DNA from 2 places in the Thioalkalivibrio versutus genome. Region 1 is predicted to be linked to the other one. Evidence: predicted binding sites of a transcription regulator. Region 1 holds the regulator's gene; the other holds the start of a gene.
The links. Region 1 encodes FliA, which starts transcription of late flagellar genes. Its sites were predicted from a motif close to GCTAAAGTTNNNNNNNNNNCNGCCGATA; they were not measured.

Region 1 (3,330 bases):
TCCTGTCCTTGAACGACATCTGCGCTGGAATCTTGAGTCTTGGGCACACTGGGGCCGTGGCCCTTGCGGTCCGCCTCGCGGTCTTCTTCGCCACGCTCCAGGGACGCTTCGGCCGCTTCGACCTGCTCCATGCGCCCGCTGGAGAGCCGAATCAGGGTAACGAGGTTCTCTTCGAGGTCGGTCACCAGCTGGATCACGCGGCGAATCACCTGGCCGGTAATGTCCTGATAACTTTGTGCCATCAACACCTCGGAGAGCAGCCGCCGCAATTCCTCGGCGTCCTCGCCCGCCTGCCCGAAGAAGCTGTCCAGCTCACGCGCGAAATCGCGGAATTCGTCCACCGAGAGCTGCCGGTTGCGAAAGCGCGTCCATTTGGCGGTCAAGTCGGCCGCCTGCTGGCTGAACGACTCGGCGATCGGCAGGCTCGATTCGATGGCGCCCATCGTGGCGTGCGCGGCCTGCTCGGTCATGGTGACCACGTAGTTCAGGCGTTCCTTCGCATCCGGGATCTCCGCCTGGGTCAGCTCTACCAGGCGCGAGTCGCCACGGAAGCTTTGCAAGGCCTCGTGAAGGTCGCGCGTCAGCTTGCCCAGTTCGTCGAAGAGCTCGCGGTCGTAAGGACGCGCTAGATCCTGCACCAGCGCGCGTGCCGCCGCGTCGTCGCCCGCCTCGAGCGTCTGCACCAGTTGCCGGGCCAGCTCGAGCTGGCCGTCGCGTGGGGGGTGTTCCTGTTCAGTCATGAGGAGCCTCTTGCTGGTACGGCGCCGAAGGAGCCGGGTCACGTCTACCCGCGCAAGCGAGACGGACGTCGTCCGTATTCATCACTGGGCGATGCTTAGCCCTGTGCTTCAATACGTTCGAAGATCTTGTCGATCTTTTCCTTCAGCGTTTCGGCGGTAAACGGCTTGACCACGTAACCGTTCACACCTGCCTCCGCAGCCTCCACGATCTGGTCGCGCTTGGCCTCGGCCGTCACCATCAGCACCGGCATCGACTTCAGGTTGGCATCCGCCCGGACGGCCTTCAGCAGGTCGATGCCCGGCATATTGGGCATGTTCCAGTCGGTAATCAGGAAGTCGAAATCACCATTTTGCAGCATCGGCAGCGCGGTGCTGCCGTCGTCGGCTTCCTGCGTATTATTGAAGCCAAGATCGCGCAAGAGGTTCTTGATAATGCGCCGCATCGTGGAAAAATCGTCCACGATGAGAATTTTCATTCCCTTGTCCACACGTCACTCCGGGATTCGTAAGGTGAGTTTTAGAATAACTGCAAAGCCGTGCCGTCTTCGAGCCACGACCCCATGCGCGCGCGCAGCCGGATGACCGCCTGGCTGCGAATCTGGCTCACGCGCGACTCGGTCACGCCCAGAACAGCCCCGATCTCGCGCAGATTCAGTTCTTCGGTGTAATACAGCGACAGCACCAGGCGTTCGCGTTCAGGCAGATCCCCAAGGGCCTCGGCCAACTCCTCGCGAAACTCGCCAGCCTCAAGGCTACGCGACGGAGAGACTTCCTGCCCCTCGATCACACGATCGGCCCCGTCATCCCCGCCACCCAGATCGTCCAGCGCAAACAGATGGGCCCCGGCATGGTCCTTGAGCATGTCGTAATAGTCATCGATCGCCACGTCCAGCTCGGCCGCCACTTCGCTCCCACGCGCCGCACGCCCCTCACGGGCCTCGACACTCTGGATCGCGGCGGCAATACGCCGGCTGTTGCGGTGCACCGAACGCGGCGTCCAGTCACTGCGACGCAATTCGTCGATCATCGCACCGCGGATGCGGATTCCGGCGTAGGTGGCAAAGGTCGCCCCCTGCCCGCCCTCGAACTGCCGCGCCGCCTCCAGAAGGCCGATCATGCCGGCCTGGATCAGATCATCGACCTGGACCGAGGCCGGCAGACGGGCCATCAGGTGGTGCGCGATGCGATGCACCAGTTCAACGTGATCGGCAATCAACTTCTCGTGTCCACCGGTCGCGGTGGACGTCGCCTGGTAGCCGGAAAGTCGATTACGCGTCGTCATCATGCACTCTGCAGCATTCGTTCCACGAAGAACCCGACGCCCCCGTGGTCACCCCCACCAACCGGCCAGCGGTCCACCGTGCGTGCCAGTTCGGCAAACGCCTTGCCGGCCGGACTGCCGGGATACTGCTGAACCACCGGTGCCCTTTTCTGCACGGACTTGCGCAGATGTTCGTCCATCGGGATATAGCCGGCCAGATCCAGGACCACCTCCGGCAGGTAATTGCCACAGACGGTATTGAGTTTCTGCATCAGCCGCTCCGCACCCTCGCGTCCGCTGACCATGTTGGTGACCATGCGGAAACGCCGCAGCCCGTGGTCACGATGCAGCACCTTGATCAGGGCATAGGCATCGGTAATCGAAGCCGGCTCGTCGCAGACCACCACAAGGGTCTCCTGTACCGCCCGGCAGAACGAAGTCACCGACTCCTGCAGGCCTGCAGCAGTGTCCACGATCAGGACATCCAGCGGCTTGCGGTAGGCGCTGAAGGCATGGATCAGCCCCGCGTGCTCGGCCGGCGTAAGATTCGCCATCGCCGCGATACCGGAGGCCGACGGGACCACCTTCACCCCGTCCGGCCCCTGAACCAGGACATCGTCCAGGCTGTCCACGGCGCCGGTCACCAGGTCGTGCAGGGTGCGCTCCGGGCGCATCCCGAGCAACAGGTCCACGTTGGCCAGGCCCAGATCCGCATCGAACAGCATCACCTCGCGGCCCAACCGGGCCAGGCCGACCGCCAGATTGACCGACACGTTGGTCTTGCCCACGCCGCCCTTGCCCGAGGCGACCGCAATGACCTTCAACGGCTTGTTAGTGCGTGGCATAACGCCCCTTTCCAACCGGCTGAATCAGTTCCAGTGTGGCCGGCTCGGCCCCCTGCGCCGGGCGCAGCGGCGAGCGCGAGCGTCGCGGCGCTTCCATTTCGGCCAGCCGTTCGGCGGCCCAGGTCTCGCGGGCATTGCCACCCGCCTGCGCACCCTCGGCATCGTCGTCCAGTGCCAGGCGGGTCAGATACCCCGTATCGACCCGGTGAAAATCCTCGGCGATGCGCTGGCCATCGCTTACAAACCCAAGCCCCAGGTGCTGGTCCAGCAGGACCGACAGGACCTCGCCCAGCTGTTCTGCCTCGTCCAGTTTGGTCAGCACCAGCGCCGAGGGATCCGCCTTGCGAAACGCGTCCAGCACCCGCCGCAAGGTACTGCCCTGGGTCGTGGCCGACACAACCAACCAGCTCTCGGCACGGATATCCGGCGGCAGATGCGCGAACAGCGACTCCTCCTCCACCGCGCGCGGCGCCTGCCCGGCGGT
Region 2 (3,330 bases), 340 kb from region 1:
GTACCGAGCCGTACTCGGTTCGTACGGTCTCGAAAGCCTGGGTATAGGGCCCTGCGGTCTCGGAAGCGCCAAGAAACAGATACCCGCCCGGATTCATCTGCCGGGCGATAGCGTCAAGAACCTGTCGCTTGGTGTCGCCCGAAAAATAGATCAGCACGTTGCGGCAGAACACCAGGTCGAACTTGCCCAGCGCCGCATAGCTGTCGATCAGGTTGAGCTTCTGAAAGCGACAGCGACGCTGCACATCCGGGATCACCTTGTGGCCATCCGCGACGGTCTCGAAGAAGCGCGCGCGCCGGCTCTCGCTGAGCCCGCGCACGATGCTCAGGCCGTCGTACACGGCCCGCCGCGCATCGTCCAGGATCTTCTCTGACAGGTCCGTGCCCAGAATGGAAACCGGTACCTTCCGGGCCGGCCGCGACTCCTCCCATTCCGAGACCACCATCGAGATCGTATAGGCCTCCTGCCCACTGGAGCAGCCCGCGGACCAGACCTTGATGCTGCCTCCCTTCGCGGCCAGTTCCGGCAACAGCACGTGGCGCAGGATCTCGAACGGAAAGCCATCGCGGAACCAGGACGTCTCGTTGGTCGTCATCGCATCGATCACGCGGGTGCGCAGGCGCGGATTCGGGGCCTGCCGCATGGCATGCAGCAGTTCCGGGACGCTCTTGAAGTCGAACTCGTCGAGCAGCCGCGACAGACGACTGGAAACCAGGTACTGGCGGCTGTCGCCCAGCACCAGACCGCAGCAGTCCTGCAGGAAGCGGGAGAACTCCTCGTAGTCGCGGGAATCGATCACCAAGTCATCCCTGAGCGCTGTCCATCGTGATTAGGCATCCTGATGACGAATCCTTGGCCGGGGCCTCTTGGCCGGAAAACCGGGGTGATCCCGAAGATCGGGTCGAGTATACGGCGTCGCGCGCATGGCACCATACAGCCCGAGTGGCGGCCACCCGTCGCCGCTCCGGGCTTGCCGAGCGGCAACGCGGTTCCGCCCGACCGGTCATTCGGCCTGCTGATCCGGGCGCCCGGTCTGGTCCAGCACCGCATTCGCCAGCTCGTCGGGATTGAACTTGGACAAAAAGGCATCGGCCCCGGCGCGCTTGACCATATCCGTGTTGAATTCCCCACTCAGTGAGGAGTGCAGCAGCACCCGCAAATTCTGCAGCGCGGGATTGTCCCGGATGCGCGCGGTCAGGGTGTAGCCGTCCATGCGTGGCATCTCGATATCCGAGATCACCAGTTCGACCTGGTCGCCTACCGGCCCTTCCGCGGCCTTCTGCTCAAGGAAGTCCAGTGCCTCCTGGCCATCCTTGAAGACATCGTATTCGAAACCGAGCCCCTTGATCGCCCCCTCGATCTGCTTGCGCGCCACCACCGAGTCATCGACGATCACAACCTTGCGCCCGCTGGCCTCGCGGGCATTCTCGCGGATGGATGGCGATATCTCGCTGGGCAGCGGGTTCACGATGGAGAGCACCCGTTCGACATCGATAATCTCGACCAGCTTGTTGTCGATCTCCGTGACGGCCACCAGGAAGGATTCGCGCCCGGTTCCGCGCGGGGGCGACTTCACGTCCTGCCAGTTCACGTTGACGATACGGTCCACGGCCGACACCCAGAAGCCCTGCACCGAACGATTGAACTCGGTGACCACCACCTTCTGCTCCCCGTTGTCGACCGCCCCGACGGCGCCACGCAGGCCCATCGCTCGCGCCAGGTCAATGATTGGCACGGTACCGCCACGCAACGTCGCCACCCCGCGTACCACGCTCATGGAGCCGGGAATCTGACGCAGCGGCGGCGACGGAATCACCTCGCGGACCTTGAAGACATTGATCCCGAAGGTCTGCGACCCGCCCAGATGGAACAGCAGAAGCTCCATGCGGTTCTGCCCCACCAACTGGGTTCGCTGATTCACATCGTCAATGAATTGACTCATCGTGCCGCTCTCCTTGCCCCGATTGCTCTTAGCACCGGACAGGCCTCAAAGGCCAAGTGTGCACCGCGCAACCCCGGCCTGTCATTTGCATTTGCGTGCATGCGCCTTCTGACGCCGCCTCATGGCCATAACGGCCGCCCGCGACGGGCCTTGAATGTGCGCGTGGCGCGGGATGCCCATTCATTGGCACGACATCTGCATGTTTTTGCGTACTGAAACCGCTCGCGACTCGCTCGACATCGACGCAAGATCCGCCAAATCCGAGCCATTCGCGCACAGTCCGACGCCCGCACCGAACTGGCTGCGCAGGACAGGACCAAACAGGACCGCGACATGAACCAGCGCCGACCCATTTCAGAATTTTCTTCCGCTGCCAGGAAGACGCTGATCCGTTCGCTCATTCGCGTTGGGGCCTCATTCGTTCCAGGAAAAGGCGGGCCCTCCGGTGCCTCGCCAGCGAGCGTGATCGACTCGAGCGCAAACGTGCGAGCCATTCCGCGTCTCCTTGCCGGAGTCACCCTCTTGTTCACCCTGGTACTGCTGTCTACCAGCGCCCGGGCCGAAGTCCACCCGGTTGACGACATCCGTCTCGCCGCCGAGCAGTTCCTGATTCAGGAACTGGGCGTTACCGATACCGAGAAGGATGTTTCCATCGAGATTGGTCAGCTCGACAAGCGTCTGCGCCTCGTCCCCTGCACGGACGGCCTGGAAGCGCGTTTCCCACCCGGCGGGCGGCGTGACGGCAACACCGCTGTCCATATCCAGTGTGCCGGCCCGGTGACCTGGCAGTTATACGTGCCGGCGACGGTCGAACGTTACGCCGAAGTGCTGGTTGCGAACCGCACCCTGCCGCGCCAGCACACCCTCTCGGCGGGCGACCTGCGTTTCCAGCGAATCGAGACCTCGCGCCATGCCGGCAGTTATCATGAGGAAAAGAATGCCCTGATCGGCCAACAGACCCGGCGCAGCATCCGCCCGGGTCAGATCATCGGAACCCAGCACGTGAGCCCGCGCGAGATCATCAGTCGCGGCCAACGGGTTACCATCCTGGCAGAGAACGGCTCAATCGCCATCCGCATGCAGGGCGAAGCGCTGGAGAACGGGACGCTGGGCGAACGAATCCGCGTCAAGAACGCATCCTCCGGGCGCGTCGTCGAAGGCGAAATCCAGGCCTCCGGCCACATCCGGGTAGCGCTTTGAGGTCTCGCCCCACCAGGCACGCCAACGATCTTCGAGGCGGACTGTGAAGCCCGTTACACTTTTCCGCCCCCGAGGCCTACAGTTTCAGCAACGCTGGCCGTAAACAATTGCAGCACAGTTACAACGACAGGAAGGCATCATGGATATCAAGGGCCTCAATACGAACAGCCTGCGCCCCGACAGCCAGA

Region 2: the regulator FliA is predicted to act here: its motif matches at 2,071-2,098, upstream of TVD_RS07920 (chemotaxis protein CheV).

What each region holds. Positions count from the first base shown of each region.
Region 1 covers NZ_CP011367.1:1,370,298-1,373,627, reverse strand. Annotated here, with positions in the region: gene TVD_RS06345 (protein phosphatase CheZ) at 1-740, opposite strand, end outside; gene cheY (chemotaxis response regulator CheY) at 836-1,216, opposite strand; gene TVD_RS06335 (RNA polymerase sigma factor FliA) at 1,258-2,025, opposite strand; gene TVD_RS06330 (MinD/ParA family protein) at 2,022-2,846, opposite strand; gene flhF (flagellar biosynthesis GTPase FlhF) at 2,833-3,330, opposite strand, start outside.
Region 2 covers NZ_CP011367.1:1,706,864-1,710,193, forward strand. Annotated here, with positions in the region: gene TVD_RS07915 (CheR family methyltransferase) at 1-799, opposite strand, end outside; gene TVD_RS07920 (chemotaxis protein CheV) at 1,004-1,942, opposite strand; gene flgA (flagellar basal body P-ring formation chaperone FlgA) at 2,465-3,142, shown strand; gene flgM (flagellar biosynthesis anti-sigma factor FlgM) at 3,282-3,330, shown strand, end outside.